4 regions of the Ciceribacter azotifigens genome follow, and region 2 is predicted to be linked to each of the others. Evidence: riboswitches for the same ligand, from Rfam matches in the RefSeq annotation. Region 2 holds a riboswitch; each other region holds the start of a gene.

Region 1 (3,901 bases), on a different contig from region 2:
GTTTCTCGCTCTGCCTCGTGAGCTCGAGTGCGATCGTGCCAGCACCCTCGGCGATAGCCGCATGGGCGCCGTCCTCGACGAAGGCATAACCCTTCTCGGCAGAGAAGCGGCGCGCCTCGACCTTCGCTGCATCGAAATCCTCGCCGTGGAGGAGCACCTCGGCTCCAAGCCCGCGCATGGCGGCGATCTTCAGCGGGTTGGCATTTGTCGCCGCGAAGATGATCGCCTTGCGTCCCCGCTTGGCAGCCGCATGGGCGAGCCCCTGGCCGAAGTTTCCGGCAGAGGCCGCCACGAGCGGAATGCCGGTGGACGACATCGTCTGGAGAAGCCAATCGGTTCCGCGCCCCTTAAAGGAACGGAGCGGGTTCAGCGTCTCCACCTTGGCGTGAAGCGTGAGCCGAAGTTCGGCATCGGCTGCGTCATGCCGGATGAGCGGCGTGTCGACAAAGAGTGGATCGATCGCGTCATAGGCGGAAAGGATGCCGTCGATGCTGGGGAGATGTTGCAAATCAGTCATGTGGGCAGCATAGCTGTCCGGATCGGGAAAATTCGTCAAACAGAGCCAGCCAGATGGATAGTTCACCCAGAAAGCGCGCAACCTCGAATGGATCACCCGAACACGTCACCGCCGTCGACCGGGAGATCCTGGCCATCCTGCAGGAGGATGCCCGCGCGACAATCGAGGACATCGCTGCGCGCACCGGTCTTTCGCCGTCCTCGGCGCAGCGGCGGCTGCAGCGGTTGCGGGAGCAGAAGGTCATCCTCGGCGACGTCTCGATCGTCGACCCGAAAAAGGTGGGACTCGGCGTCACCCTGCTCGTCGAGCTCGAACTCGAGCGGGACCGGCCGGAGCTCATGGCCAACCTTCATCAGTGGATTGCGAGGACGCCGGAGGTGCAGGAAGCCTGGTGCATCACGGGCCGCGGCGACTACACGCTCGTCGTCGTCTGTGGATCGATCGACGACTTCGATACCCTCGCCGAGCGGCTGGTGAACGAGAACCCGAATGTCCGCAAATTCACCACCCACGTCGTGCTGAAGACGCTGAAGCGCGGGCTTGCCGTCCCGTTGAAGTGACGACCGGCTCACGCAACCCGCGGCGTCTCCCCCGCGAGCACCATCCGGAAGAGGTCGGCATCCACATTGGCGCCGCTGAGAATGATGCCGGTCCTCTTCCCGCGCATGGCGTTGCGCTCCTGGAGAAGGGCGGCGAGCGGCGCGGCACCTGCTCCCTCGGCGACATTGTGGGTGGTGCGATAGAATACACGCATTGCCGAGGCCATGCGCCCGGCCTCCATCAGCGCGCCTTGCTCGAACGCCCCATGCCCGTCTGAACGTCTCCAAAGAGGCTCTTTGCGACGGCGCAAATTCAGGGGTCTTTTCGGTGTCGAAGTATCCGGATTCTACCAGAGATGAAGCAAGCATCCGTTGCTCAAGGGCAAGGCGCTGGTTACAGACGTTTCGACAACTAACGGAACTCGGTGAAATTCCGAGACGGTCCCGCCGCTGTAACCAGATACGAGTCTCAGGAGGCTTTGTCCGCCACTGTCCGGCCCTGGACGGGAAGGTGCCTGAACCCGGCCACGCTGGAAGTCAGAAGACGAGTTGATCCGCAACCGAAATCCGCCCGATGGCAAACGGTGGAATGATCGGCGTCACGTGGAGGACCCGTATGTCTGCAGAAATGAGCCTCACTTCGGGGCAACAACCAACCCAGTCCTTTGAAACCGTCGCCGCCTTGCGAAAGGCGCTAAGCCAGCTTCCACAAGGCGACGCGCGAGCCGCGGAGGCCGCCGCCACCCGTGAGGGCATGCTGACCAAGCCACCCGGAAGCCTCGGGCGGCTCGAGGAGACCGTCGCCTGGCTTGCCCGCTGGCAAGGGCGCTACCCGCCGGTCATGGACCGGCCGCAAACCTGCGTCTTCGCCGGCAATCACGGCATCGCCGAGGCAGGCGTCTCCGCCTATCCGCCAGTCGTCACAGAGCAGATGGTCCTCAATTTCGAGAGAGGGGGCGCTGCGATCAACCAGTTGAGCGCCGAACTGGGGGCCAGCATGACGGTCGTTCCCCTGGACCTTTCCCGACCGGTCAGGAACTTCCTGCACGCGCCCGCCATGACGGAAAGCGAGTTCCTGGAAGCTTTCAATGCGGGAATGCACGCCGTGCGGCCGGATGCCAGCATCCTGTGTCCCGGAGAGATGGGCATCGGAAACACGACATCGGCTTCGGCTCTGTGCCTTGCGCTCCTCGGCGGCCCCGCCGTCGAATGGTGTGGCCGCGGCTCAGGCGTCTCCAATGACGTCCTGAAGCGAAAGGCCGAGATCATCTCAGAGGGGGTCGAACGCCATCGGGAGGCGATCGATGACGGTCTGGACGCCCTGCGGATACTCGGTGGACGCGAGATCGCCGCCATGGCTGGCGCCATTCTCGCCGCGCGCCTGCTTTCGATCCCGGTCATGCTCGACGGATTCATATGCTCCGCCGCCGCCCTTGCCCTGTATTGCAGCGGCGTAGACGCTCTTGCGCATTGCATGGTGGGACACGCCTCCATGGAGCCCGGCCACCGGCGACTTCTCACCCACCTCGGTCACCGGCCGCTTCTCGATCTCGACCTCAGGCTTGGGGAAGGAACCGGGGCGGTGCTGGGCGCAATTCTCGCAAAGGCCGCCCTGCGTTGCCACCTCGGCATGGCCACGTTTGCCGAAGCCGGCGTGGACAGCGGCGCAGCCTGACAGCCGGCGTGGACGCCGGGCCGTCACCGGCATTCACCTGGAAGTCATAGTGGCCTCGGGGAGGGATGGGGAGATCCCTCCCCGGGCATGCAGGCATCTACTATCTGGCGAGGAAGGCCTCGATGCCTTCTGCGGCCTCTGCACTTTCCCAGCGGTCCGTGAGCAGTTCCGCGGTCCGCTCGAAGTGCCCTGAGAGGCTCTGGCCACCGAGTTCCAGACAAAGCGCTTTTGCCGCTGCGACCGCCCCCGGCCGCGTCTTCAGGATCGCTGCGACTTCAACCTCGACGCAGGCATCCAGTTGTTCTGGTTCCGTGACGCTGGAGACGAGGCCACATCTCAGGGCGAAGGCGGCGTCGAACGGTTTGGCCGTGAAGAAAACCTGCCGGGCGTAGCCCTCGCCGATACGGCGAACGACGAAGGGACCGATGGTTGCGGGGATGAGCCCGAGGCGGGTTTCGGTGAGGGCAAAACGGGCGGTTCCCACCGAAACGACGATGTCGCAGACTGCCATCAGCCCGATACCGCCGCCATAGGCGTTCCCGTGAACCCGGCCGATCAGCGGTTTCGGGAGGGCATTGAGTGCCGAAAACATCGCAGAAAGCGCCCGGCTTTCCTGCATTTTTCCGGCACGATCCTTGTCCCGCTGCTCTCGCATCCAGCCGAGATCGCCGCCGGCACAGAAACTTGCCCCGTTCCCGGCGAGCACGACGGCACGCAAGCTCTCATCCGCGCCGAGGATTTCTGCAGCTCTCGTGAGTTCGGCGATCATCCGGGCATTAAGCGCATTATGCTTGTCGGGACGGTTCAGTGTCAGGCGCGCTATGCCGCGCTCGTCGGTGTCGATCAGGATCGTTTCGAATTCCGTCATGCGTTCCTCCTGGAAAGACGCTCGATCCGCTGCTTGATGAAAGCTTCGGCGCGTTTCAGTTTCTCCGGATCGATCCCGGTCTCGAACCCACGGGCCTCAAGCAATTCCACGAGCGGTCCGGTTGCGACATTGCCCTTGGCGCCCGGTGCATAAGGGCAGCCGCCGAGCCCGCCGACGGCGGAATCGAAGGTTCTCAGCCCATAGCCGAGAGCGGCCTCGACATTGGCGAGCGCACGATTGCCGGTGTCGTGGAAATGCCCCGCCACTTGCTGGGCCGGCACCGACCGCAGGACCTGCTCCAG
Region 2 (3,901 bases):
TGCAGGGCCTCCAGCGCATACTGGAAGTAGCTCGCGCCGCCGAGCGCCCTGACCACGATCAGCCGGGCATGGCGCGCCGTCCGCTCGACGTAAGTGTCGACCGACATCGGATGTTTCAGCGCCATCAGGCTCGCGAGACGCCACTTCGGACCGGCCTCGCCGCGCAACCGCACGGCCGCGGCGATCGCCGAAAGCTCGGTGTCGGCCGCCGTCAGGAAGACGATGTCGCCGGCGCTCTGGCCAAGGTCGATCGCCTCCTCGCCGTCGCTGATCGAGCCTTTCTGGGCTAGGAGAAGATGCATGGCTGCTTCGCTTCTCCAAGAGTTCGCGTCGAGGCGTATCGCGTTGACAACATCCCCCTCTGGCCTGCCGGCCATCTCCCCCACAAGGGGGGAGATCGGAAGCCGACAAGTCGCGCCTGCTGCCAGACCCTTCTGAGCCATGCTCCGAACGACCGCCCGTCTTCACTGCTGACGGAACGACCGAGCGTCTCCGCATTCCGGTCTCCCCTCTTGTGGGGGAGATGGCCGGCAGGCCAGAGGGGGGTAACGCTTCGCACCATGGTTAAACCGTTTTTCAACCCGCCGCCTTCTCCACCGCCTCGACCACTGCCGCGAAATCCCATTCGTGCAGACCGATGAGGACGAGGTGGGTCTCCCGCTTCTCGCCGGCGGCCCAGGGTCGGTCGAAATAGGTGTCGATCCGCGAGCCGACCGCCTGGACGACGAGCCGCATCGGCTTGCCGGGCACGTCGACGAAGCCCTTGAGGCGCAGGATGTCGTGTGCCTCGATGATGGCCCTCAGCCGTTCGACGAAAGCGGCCGGATCGGCGATCGCCGGAAGCCGCAGCGCAAAACTCTCGAACTCGTCGTGGTCGTGGTGATGCAGGTGGTCGTGTCCCTCGCCGGAGGCGTGCGCTGCCTCGTGCTCCAGCTCGTGATGCGACTTGCGGTTTTCGATATCGGCCTCCGAACCGGCACCGAGGCCGAGAAGCACGATCGCCGGAACTTCACCGTTCCTCGCCTCGATCAGCGTCGGCTTTCGGTTGATCCGACCGGCCACCTCGGAGCGGACCGCGGCAATCCCCTCACCGTCCAGAAGGTCCGTCTTGTTGAGAACGATCAGGTCGGCGCAGGTGAGCTGGTCCTCGAAGAGCTCCTCGAGCGGGCTGTCGTGGTCGAGCGAGGCATCCTGCTCGCGCATCGCGTCGACCCGATCGTGGTCGTCGGCAAAGCGGCCGGCCGCCACCGCGGCACTGTCGACCACAGTCACGACGCCGTCGACGGTCACGCGGGTGCGGATGTCCGGCCAGTTGAAGGCGGCGACCAGCGGCTGCGGCAGGGCGAGGCCGGAGGTCTCGATGACGATGTGATCCGGCCGCTCGTCGCGTTCCAGCAGACGCTGCATGGTCGGCACGAAATCGTCGGCCACTGTGCAGCAGATGCAGCCATTGGTGAGTTCGATGATGTCGTCCTCGGTGCAATTGTCGGCACCGCAGCCCTTCAGCACCTCGCCGTCGACCCCGAGGTCGCCGAATTCGTTGATGATGAGCGCGATCTTCTTGCCGTTGGCGTTCATCAGCATGTTGCGGATGATCGTTGTCTTTCCGGCGCCGAGAAAGCCGGTGATGACGGTTGCCGGGATCTTCTGCTGCAGCATGGTTCAACCCTTCATTTTCAGCGGCAGTCCCGCCGCGACGAAATAGACTTCGGTCGCGACCGCCGCGACCATCTGATGGAGCCGTCCTGCATGGTCGCGGAATTCGCGCGCCATGCGGTTTTCCGGCACGATGCCGAGCCCGACCTCGTTCGAGACGAGGATGAGCCGCGCCTGAAGCGTCGGCAGGACCGAGACGAGGCGCGCGCTTTCAGCGGCGACATCGCGTTCGTCCAGCATCAGGTTCGTGACCCAGAGCGTCAGGCAGTCGACGAGCACGACGCGACCCGGCGCATCAATGCGCCGGAGAACGCCGACGAGGTCGACCGGCTCCTCATGGGTCGTCCAGAGCCCGCCGCGACCTTCGCGATGCAATGCAATGCGTTCGCGCATCTCGTCGTCGAAGGCGCGTCCGGTAGCGACATAATGGCGTTCGAGCCCGCTCGCCTCGGCAAGCGTCTCCGCATGCCGTGACTTGCCCGAACGGGCACCGCCGAGCACGAAGACGCAGTGGCCGTCAGCCGCGCTCAAGGGCGGACCTCAGCGGCAGAGCGCCGGAAAGACGGACATAGGAAGAGGCCGGGCGCGCGGCCCGCCAGAAAGAATGTGGAAATGCGGGATCGCACGATCCCGCCGTCACAAGATGTCGCCACGACAACCTCCGTGCTGGCAACGGGGACTTTTCCCCAGGATGGGCTTTCAAAGCCCGGCACGGGTGGCAGGTCTCCTGGCTCGCGGTTGAGGCGCCTAGCGCCAGCGGGTCTCTCTCACCTTCCCGGAGCTTCGAGGCGACACGAAGGGCGGACGATTCGTAGAAATAGAGGCGTCCCGGCCCCGGCTGTTCGTGTCGCCACTCCAGTGGCTTTTCCGGTTTCGCCGAAGAACCCGCCGTCCACCTCTTGCGGACCCGTCGCGGATATTCCGGCTCGCCGGATGAAGGACCCTCACCGCTCTACAGTCGCGGGGTCGGCTGCGATTGGCAGGCCCGGCTTGGGTCCCCACCGTCGCATTCCCTTTTGCGTTCCGCCCCGCAATCGACGGCGCGGAAACCATCCGAATGAGAAACTGCTTAGGCGCAAGCGGCAGTGAAGTCAATTCGAAGGGAATCGGCCGTGCAGACCGTGGCGATCATCCTCACCGTCGGCCCGACGGCATGGTCAGTGCGAAGAGCGAGCGAATGCGCGCGGCAATCACTTCGGCGAGCGCCTCCGCCTCGAAATCCGGATTTTCCGTTCCGCTCATCACCGGGAAGGTTGCGGTGGCGACGGGCGAACCGTCTATGACCGAAACGGCCGTTACGGTGACCGTCGCCTCGCTGCGGCGGTTGAGCGGAGAAATGTCCGGCCTGTAGGAGCCGATCCGCACGGAAAGTACCACCGGCGGCGCCTCCGGCCGCGGCACGGTCGCAGCGATCGCCGCGGCAATGCGGCTGTCGGTACTGACGATTACCACCTTCGGCACCCGGATATCGGCAAGCACTGTCAGGTCGCGGACGTCATAGACCTTGGGCGACGTGAAAAGCCCCGCCCCGGCGATGCTGCACGACGACAGCAGCGCGGAAAGGAGAAGGGCGATGGCGGCATGGCAGAACCGCAGAAACATGACAGGCTGATCCGACCCCGATTCGCTTCGGAGAAGCCTGTCATCATTATGGTTAGCGCTGCGTTAAGCGGTAGCCCGCACGGCCCGGAACAGCCGCGCCGCGGCGTCCATCTCTTCGAAGCGCTTGGCCCGGCGGGCCTGCGCCTCCTCGTCCACGCCCCAATGCTCCTCCGTCCAGTCCTCATCGAGATGGGCGAGTGCCCAGACCTCGGGAACGGAAAGGAAGCCTTCGGCGAAGGCGAGCGTCAGGATCGCCGAACCGGTCAGCGTGGTCACCACGTGCAGCGCGGCGAGTTCGAACGGCGTCCGGTAGGCGCTGAGCGCCGAAGCGAAGGCATCGATCGCCGCCTGTGGCTGCGCCTGATGCACAATGCCGGCGGCGAGAACGAAGCGGGCACCGTGGGCGGAAGCCACCCAGTCGATCACCCGTCCCCACTGCCTCGCCTGGCGTTCGACGAGTTCCTGCGGCGATTCCGCGTGGTAGCAGAGCAGGTCGTTGCCGGCGTAGCGCACGATATCCTCGAACACGGCGTCGACCTGATCGGCGACGGCGTCTATCGCCGTGTTGGCAAGCCGGGTCGTCGGCATCGTCGCCGGGTCGATCGTCTCGCCCTGGGCGCGCCACTCCGAAGCGACGAGTTCG
Region 3 (3,901 bases), 110 kb from region 2:
CGGCGACAACCCGCCGATCCGCAGCGCCGCGATCTGGGAATCGAGCCGCTTCTGCATCGATCCGGAAATCTCGCAGGACCGTGCGTCCAACCAGGTGACGATTGCCGCCGCCGAGCTGATGTGCGGTGTCGGCGAACTCGGGATCGCCTCCGGGCTCACGCACATCGTTACGGTGACCGACGTGTTCCTGGAACGCATGTTCCGCCGCATGGGATGCCCCGGCGAACGGATCGCCGATCCGCAGAAGATCGGCTCCGTCTACGCGGTCGCCATCGCCTGGGAAGTGACCCAGGACCTGCTCGACCGGATGAAGGAGGTCGCCGGAATCGACCAGCGTGTGCTGGCAGAACCGATGACGCTCGAACAGGCCCGCGCCGCCTGACGGCGGTCGCGTTCGCCGGTCTGGTACCGGCCGGAGGCAAGCTTCCGGCCGGCGCTGTCTGTTAAGCCAAAATTGAGCTTCCGGTTGGCGGAATGACGCTCGCCAGCTATGATGATTGCGCCTATAGGCAAGTCGATCCGAGCAACGCCTGTCATTCGCCGATCGGGAACGCCAATTGCCGTACCGCCGTAGTCTCGCCCTGCTGTCCGTGATGGTCCTTGCGACCCTTCCTGTTCCGGCTGTCTCCCATGCGTCGATGATCTGCGACAGGTTGCGCGCGAGCCTCGTGAGCGAGCCGGAGGTGGTCGGAGATACCGCAGCGATGCGACGCTTCTCCAGCGCTATCGCCAGGCAAAACTTCGAGATTCGCAAGGCCCGCCAGCGCTTCCTCGACCTGCGCTGTGGGTCGCCGAGCGTCACCGACTACGCGGCGATGAACCGTCCGGAATGCGTCGCGCTTTCCGCCGACATCAAACGGCTGGACGCGGAAAAGCAACAGCTTGCGGACAGGCGCGATGCCGCGCGAAGCGGTGGCACGCAGCGCAACGAGGTCCGACAGAAGATTCTCGACACGATGGACGCCAACCGCTGCGACGACGAGCCGGTGGAGGCCGATACCACGCCTGCCGATCCTCCGCGCACCCCCTATCTCGACATGGTGGCGCCGCGCGTGGGTACGGACGGATTGCCGACGGGCGGCTGGCAGAACGGTGCCGGCGACCTGCAGACGCTTTGCGTGCGCAGCTGCGACGGGGCCTTCTTCCCGATCTCCTCGAATACCACGCCGCTCACTTTCCGGCGCGACGCGGAGCTCTGCCGGCAGATGTGCCCCGGCATCGAGACCGAGCTCTATTTCCGTTCTGTCACCGAACCAGAAAGCGGCGAGATGATCTCGACCGTGACAGGCAGGCCCTACCGGCAGTCGCCGACGGCGTTCTCCTACCAGAGCCGGCGCAAGGGCGAGCAACCCTCCTGCACCTGCAATCTCACGGACTTCTATCGCAAGATGAAGGAGCAGGCGGCCGGCGCGAACGTCCCCGACTACGGCTCTTCCGTCATCGACCTGAAGACGACCGGCAAATCGCTTCCCCAGCAAGCCGCTCCGTCCGCGCCCGTCGAGCGGCCTTACGACCCGGCGGAGAGGAAGGTGCGCCAGGTCGGCCCCGTCTTCATCCCCAGCGAGACGAGCGGTATCGACCTCAGGCATCCTGCGCTCTCCGGCCCGCAACCCATTCAGCAGTAGGGCACGGATGCCTGCGGCGTCCGTCGGATCTCAGCCGACGGACCTCTCCTGCCAGGTTTCGGAGAAAACCAGATCCTCAAGCGGCAGGCGCTGCCGCCAGCCCTTCACCGCCAGCTCCGGCTCTCCGTAAAGCGCGTCCACGTAGCCGAGGCAGAACCAGCCGATCACCTCGACATGCTCCGGGATCGAGAGAATCCGCTTGAGCTCGTCCTCGTGGAAGATGCTGACCCAGCCGACGCCGACGCCTTCGGCGCGCGCCGCAAGCCAGAGGTTCTGGATCGCGCAGACGGTCGAGTAGCGGTCCATGCTGAAATTGTGCGTGCGGCCGAGGACGACCGGACCGCCGCGCGTCGGGTCGCAGGTTACGCAGATGCCGAGGGGTGCCTTGCGGATGCCTTCGAGCTTCAGCGCACGATAGTCCTCACGCTTCTTGCCCGAGAACATTCCGGCGGCCTCGTCATTGGCGCGGCTGAATGCACGCCAGACTTCCTCGCGCCGCTCGGCATCGCGCACGAGAATGAAGTTCCACGGCTGCATAAAGCCGACCGACGGCGCGTGATGGGCAGCGGACAGCAGCCGCCAGACGAGATCGTCCGGCAGAGGGTCCGGCAGGAACTGGTCGCGCACGTCGCGGCGGGTCTCTATGGCTTTGTAAATGGTGGCGCGCTCCTCAACGGAGAAGGCGCCGGCTCGGACCATATGGTCCATCGGCTCGTCCGGCATCGTCAAATCCCCAACAATGCAAAGGACCGCCCGCCGTCCGCGCGGGCCAAGTCTATCTTGCCAGGCCGGTCTTCTGACTCGGCTTCCGCTGCCCGTCGCCGCCTTCCCGGCCAAAAGGCCAGTGACGCGAACCGGAAGACCGGTTCCTTGCGACAGGCATCCGCCACACAGCGTTGGGCACGTTCCGGATTGTCACCGGATTCCCGATTCTCCCGCCTTGCCGGCGGGCACCTGACGCAGCCGATTGTTCACAGTTCGCCGCCGGTGGCAAGTCCGACTACGTGCAACCCGGTTTCACTCGACGGGGAAATAGCGGACATAAGCGAAGGCGTCGCCGTCGGGAGACCAGCTCGGCACGTTCAAGGAGCCCTGTCCGCCGAAGAGCTCGATGAGCGTTTCCGTCTTTCCCGTCGTGATATCCATCCGCCGGATCGAAACCTGCTTGTCGCGCGGATGGCCTTCGACATCCGCCCCATAGGAGAGGAAGACGAGCGCGTCGCCTTTCGGTGCGGGGTGCGGAAACCAGTTGGCAAGGCCGTCGTCGGTCACCTGCGTGAGCCCGGTGCCGTCGGGCCGGATCTTCCAGATCTGCATGAGCCCGCTGCGATCGGAGTTGAAGTAGATCCACTGCCCGTCCGGCGAATAATCAGGGCCGTCATTGTGCCCGCCGCCGCGGATCAGCTCCCTCTCCTCGCCCCCATCGGCGGAGATCGTGTAGATGCCGAACTCGCCGTCGCGGATTCCGCAATAGGCGAGTTGCAACCCGTCGGGCGACCAGCCGTGCCAGTAGGACGGCAGCCTCGCGGTCACCTGCCGCGGCACGCCGCCCGCCGCCGGCAGGACATAGATGCACGATTTGCCGTGTTCGGTCTTGTCGGAGATCGCGAGCATGGTGCCATCGGGGGAAAGCCCGTGGTCGTTGTTGCACGCGCCGGCAAAGCCCGTATCGATCCGCTCCGGCAGCACACTTCCATCGATCGGCAGCCGGTAGATCAGGCCGTCGCCGTTGATCACCAGATATACACCGTCCGGCGTCCAGTTCGGTGCCTCGACCAGCGCCTCCGTCTGCCAGACGACCCTGGAGGTGCGGCTTTTGCAGTCGAATATCTCTACGGAACTGCGCATGCTCGCCTCCTGTCGGGATCGGCGGGATCAGCGGTCCCGGAACCGGTTGGTAATCGGGTAGCGCCGGTCGCGGCCGAAGTTCTTCCGGGTGATCTTGACGCCAGGCGCCGACTGCCGGCGCTTGTATTCGGCAAGGTAGAGCAGATGTTCGATCCGGTGGACGGTCGCAACGTCGTGGCCGCGCGCGACGATTTCTTCGACCGACATCTCCTGCTCGACGAGACATTCGAGGATGTCGTCCAGCACTGGATAGGGCGGCAGCGAATCCTGGTCGGTCTGGTTCGGCCGCAACTCCGCGGACGGCGCCTTGGAGATGATGTTGGCCGGAATGACCTCGCCCGCGGGCCCGAGCGCGCCCTGCGGCACGTTCTTGTTGCGCCAGCCAGAAAGCGCGTAGACCTGCATCTTGTAGAGGTCCTTGACCGGAT
Region 4 (3,901 bases), on a different contig from region 2:
CTCGCCCGACGGCCGGCCGGTCACCTCCATGGGCGGGCTGAAAGTGACGCCCAACCTCTCCTTCGCCAATCTCGATCCGGCACGCTTCGACGCGCTGGTGCTGCCGGGCGGCCTCTCCTGGGAAAAGGGAACGGCGCCGGACTTTTCGCCCCTCCTCCACGCCTTCCATGAGGCAGGCAAGGTCGTCGGCGGCATCTGCGCGGCGGCAAGCGCCGTCGCCGCCTCCGGCATCCTCGACGGCGTCGCCCATACCGGCAATTCACTCGCCTCGCACCAAAAATATCCCGGCTATCACGGCGCGGAACGCTACGTGGATCGGCCCGAGGCGGTCTCGGACGGCAAGGTGGTGACGGCACCCGGCAATTCGCCGATCACCTTCACAACAGAGATCCTGAAGGCGCTCGATCTCTGGAGCCCTGAGGCCGAGGCCGAAATCGGGGTCTTTTCGGCCGAGCACCGCTGAGCGCGGTCATCAGCCTGCACGCAGCATCCGCAGTGCGCGGCGAATCTCGCGGCTGTTCAGGTTGAAGGCGTTGCCGGGAACGGGGCCACGCCCCGCCTTCTCGTCCGCGGCCGCCTCGAAGGCAGCGCGATGGCGTATAAACCATCTCATGCAGTCCTGCGCGGTCGGCGAGGCATTCCTCGTCAGGGCGCGAAAGGCGAGCCGGTGGACGAAGCAGCGGCTGCCGGAGGCGGGATGCGAAAAGACCAGCGCATCGAGATCGATGCGCCAGTCGTAGTCGAAGATGCCGGCCATGGCGGCCTCAGGCCTCCAGCCGCTGGCGGAGATAGCCCGACAGGCTGCCGAGCAGCGCCCAGAAGACGAGGCTCGTCAGGGTGGCGACGACCACGAAGCGGCGCGACAGCGCCTCCGGCGCGAGTGCCGCCTCGCCTTCCGGCGCGAGCGGAGCGCCGACGACATGCGGCAGCGCGATCAGCACCAGTGCCGCGGCCGCCGCCCAGGGCGTGCGCTTGAAGTAGAGGAGCGCTATGCCGGCCGCGGTCGCGATCGCAGTCGCGATCCACCAGACCTGCCGCTCGCCGAGCGGGGCAGCCGGCGTGCCCGGCAGCTCCGGATGGAGTCCGAGCGTAGGCGCGAGCATGACGGCGGCAAAGCCGCAAAGCCCCCAGGCAAGCCCGGTCCGCCAGCCCGCCGGCTGGCGCGTCGCCTGCATGAGCCCGTTCAGCACCAGCGCGAAGCCCGTCGCGGTGAGCACGTTGGCGATGAGCGTTGCGAAATGCCGCTCGAAACCGTCGGCCGGTGCCCAGGCATCCGCCGCGTGTTCATGCTCGTGGGACGCCGGGGAAGCCGCGGTTTCCGCGCCTGCCGCCGCGCCATGGTCATGGCCGTCATGCCCGCCAGGGTCGGAGGGCGCCGGTGCGGGGGTCTCGTAGACTTCGGCGGCGAAGATCAGCGGCTCGGTGCCGACATACTGCACGATGCTGATGACCGCGCCGACGATCAGCCCGACCAGCGCCGAGACGAAGACCAGCGATCGGAAGAGGTGCATCACGGCCGCCCGTCAGTGGCAGGGGAAGGCGTTCGCGTGCCGCGCGTCGTGGGCGGCATTGTGAACCACGTCCAGCTGCGAGAAGCCGACGAAACCGACGATGAAGAGGCCGAATAGAACGCTCATCATCGAGGGCAGCAGCGCGCCGGCCTTGAGGCCGGAAGTGGAAAGGGTGGAAGCGGCAGTGTTTGCGGTCATGTTTGTCCCTCCGAGGAGCATGAAAACTCGTCACCCTGGACGGAGGCGAAGGACAGGACCGGTCTGACGGCGCGTCTCCCGACAGGAGCAAGCGCATCGACGGCTGCCCGGAACAACCCCGTCCGGCAGGCGGTTCAGTGCGATGGCAGGTCTCCTGGCTCGCGGGTCATCACGTCCGGACGGCCTTCCCGGATATCTCCAGTGGCCTTGGCGCCGGACGTTCTCCGCTCACAGTTGCGGGGGCAGCCACGAATCGGGTCCCTCTGGGGTCTCCCCTATCGTATTCCCTATTATTCCCCGAGGCAGCGCGGCCTCCAAGGAACCATCTTGCCGAATATCAACTCTCCGGCAGCCGCCGTCAATGGCGCACCGGTGGTTTTTCCGACCAGTTCTGGAGCGTCGTCTTGATGAGAATGAGGGCGGCCCGCTCAGCCTCGTCGCGCTCGGCGGGATCGACGATCACCTTCAGCCGCACCTGGAGAGCGCCGACCGTTTCCATGACCCAGCGATGCAGCATGGGATCGGGATAGCGGTCGAGCAATCGGCCAAGCGCCTGCTCCATCCGTCGCCTCTCCAGGCTCATTCCCCGCCCCCTTTGCGTGTTCCGAATCTCGGGAGACTAGCGGCGGCGGGCTTGCGTGGCGCTGGAGCCTCGACGCCGCCATGTTGCGCATCGGCAACAGAATTGTCGCAAAATCTGCAATTCGCGATTGCAGGCTTGATGATCGGCAAATCTCGTGTACGTTACCAGCATCCGCAATTCACAACACAGGAGGCGTGACATGACACTCAATACCACATCCGCGCGCCTCTTCGGCGGAACGGCTTCTACGACGGCTGCCATGTATGTGCCGATGCTGCGCCGAACTTTCGTCTGCGGCTTCTAAAGCCCGGATTTCCGCCGCCCAGGCACCCCCAAACTCATCTTGAAGTGACCGGTTGATACGGCTCGCACCTCTGTGCGTATCCGCGTCTGCGCCGGTCATCCATCGCAACTTCGAAAGGACCTGGCCGCATGGGCGCGCCGGGACGGAAGATCATGCACAAAGAACACGCATTGGTTGTTGATGCCCTGCCCGTCGTCGCCGACGAACTCTGCCGGAAATTCGGTTTCTGGAGGAGCACGCTGGCGCTCGTCGCGGCGGCCCACCGGCGCCGGAGGATCGAGGGACAGCTCTCGCATTTTTCGAATCGCCTGCGCCGTGACGTCGGCCTTCCGGAGGCCTACGATCCCCGAGGCGAGGCGACGTTCACGCTCTGGGACATCCGGCTGTGACGACGGCACCGGGCGGTGCCGCAGGGCCTTTATGCCGGCCGCGGAATGATCGGGCGACCGGTCATTCCGCAGCTGCCCGCCGCCCATCCTATTCCACCGCAGGAACGGCCTTCAGATAGGCGGCGATCGCCGCGCGGTCCTCGGCCGGCAGCTCGGCCATGTTCTTCTGCACCTCGACCATCGCACCGCCGACGCTGTCGAAAGCCGGGGTGAAACCGGTTTCGAGATAGGTGGCGATATCCTCCTCGGTCCATGAGCCCATGGTCTTCGAGCCGGGGGTGATGTTCGGGATCGTACCCTTGCCCTCCGGGTTCGGGCCGCCGGCGAGCCACAGCCCGGCCTTGAAGCCGCCGAAACCGTCACGCGGGGTGTGGCATTCGCCGCAATGGCCCGGCCCTTCGACGAGGTATTGGCCGCGCTTCGCCGCATCGGAGGCACCGGCGAGTTCGACGCGCGGGCCGGCCGAGAAATAGAGGAACTTCCAGCCGCCGAGCAGCAGGCGCTGGTCGAAGGGGAAGGAGAGCGCGTGTTCCGGCGCCGTCTTGTCGCTCGCCGGCAGCGTCTTCAGGAAGCCGAAAAGGTCGTTGACGTCCTTCGGCGCCATCCGCGCGTAGGAACCGTAGGGAAAGGCCGGATAGAGATGTTTGCCATCAGGGCCGACGCCGCGGGTCATCGCATTGCCGAATTCGGCGAGCGTCCAGCCGCCGATCCCGGCCTTGGCATCGCTCGAAATGTTCGGCGCGTAGAAGGTGCCGAAGGGGCTTTGAAGCGGCGCTCCGCCGGAAAGAACGAGGCGCTCGTCTCCGGTTGCGCCCTTCGCCGCATGGCAGCTCGTGCAGCCGCCGGCAAAGAAGACGCGTCGGCCGTTTTCGAGGTCCGGCGTGCCGAGATCCGCCCAGACGGAAGGGGCTTGCGG

The links. A riboswitch is a leader RNA that binds a small molecule or an ion and turns the genes downstream of it on or off. The one in region 2 is predicted to bind cobalamin.
Region 1: linked by a shared signal. The riboswitch ahead of cobT (nicotinate-nucleotide--dimethylbenzimidazole phosphoribosyltransferase) and the one ahead of cobU (bifunctional adenosylcobinamide kinase/adenosylcobinamide-phosphate guanylyltransferase) in region 2 are both predicted to bind cobalamin.
Region 3: linked by a shared signal. The riboswitch ahead of bluB (5,6-dimethylbenzimidazole synthase) and the one ahead of cobU (bifunctional adenosylcobinamide kinase/adenosylcobinamide-phosphate guanylyltransferase) in region 2 are both predicted to bind cobalamin.
Region 4: linked by a shared signal. The riboswitch ahead of ACM6UT_RS00130 (CbtB domain-containing protein) and the one ahead of cobU (bifunctional adenosylcobinamide kinase/adenosylcobinamide-phosphate guanylyltransferase) in region 2 are both predicted to bind cobalamin.

Annotation. Positions count from the first base shown of each region.
Region 1 is NZ_JBLQTA010000006.1:20,893-24,793, reverse strand. It holds gene ACM6UT_RS10850 (threonine ammonia-lyase) at 1-517, opposite strand, end outside; gene ACM6UT_RS10845 (Lrp/AsnC family transcriptional regulator) at 571-1,077, shown strand; gene ACM6UT_RS10840 (hypothetical protein) at 1,086-1,283, opposite strand; cobalamin riboswitch at 1,474-1,602, shown strand; gene cobT (nicotinate-nucleotide--dimethylbenzimidazole phosphoribosyltransferase) at 1,673-2,731, shown strand; gene ACM6UT_RS10830 (crotonase/enoyl-CoA hydratase family protein) at 2,832-3,599, opposite strand; gene ACM6UT_RS10825 (hydroxymethylglutaryl-CoA lyase) at 3,596-3,901, opposite strand, start outside.
Region 2 is NZ_JBLQTA010000004.1:121,439-125,339, forward strand. It holds gene cobN (cobaltochelatase subunit CobN) at 1-302, opposite strand, end outside; gene cobW (cobalamin biosynthesis protein CobW) at 577-1,659, opposite strand; gene cobU (bifunctional adenosylcobinamide kinase/adenosylcobinamide-phosphate guanylyltransferase) at 1,663-2,187, opposite strand; cobalamin riboswitch at 2,357-2,725, opposite strand; gene ACM6UT_RS07940 (hypothetical protein) at 2,791-3,258, opposite strand; gene ACM6UT_RS07945 (ATP12 family chaperone protein) at 3,322-3,901, opposite strand, start outside.
Region 3 is NZ_JBLQTA010000004.1:232,163-236,063, forward strand. It holds gene ACM6UT_RS08470 (acyl-homoserine-lactone synthase) at 1-382, shown strand, start outside; gene ACM6UT_RS08475 (DUF2865 domain-containing protein) at 558-1,625, shown strand; gene bluB (5,6-dimethylbenzimidazole synthase) at 1,656-2,348, opposite strand; cobalamin riboswitch at 2,395-2,598, opposite strand; gene ACM6UT_RS08485 (TolB family protein) at 2,643-3,473, opposite strand; gene ACM6UT_RS08490 (NAD+ synthase) at 3,501-3,901, opposite strand, start outside.
Region 4 is NZ_JBLQTA010000001.1:17,980-21,880, forward strand. It holds gene ACM6UT_RS00115 (type 1 glutamine amidotransferase family protein) at 1-463, shown strand, start outside; gene ACM6UT_RS00120 (hypothetical protein) at 473-757, opposite strand; gene ACM6UT_RS00125 (CbtA family protein) at 765-1,511, opposite strand; gene ACM6UT_RS00130 (CbtB domain-containing protein) at 1,524-1,709, opposite strand; cobalamin riboswitch at 1,837-2,051, opposite strand; gene ACM6UT_RS00135 (hypothetical protein) at 2,068-2,292, opposite strand; gene ACM6UT_RS00140 (DUF1127 domain-containing protein) at 2,749-2,985, shown strand; gene ACM6UT_RS00145 (c-type cytochrome) at 3,074-3,901, opposite strand, start outside.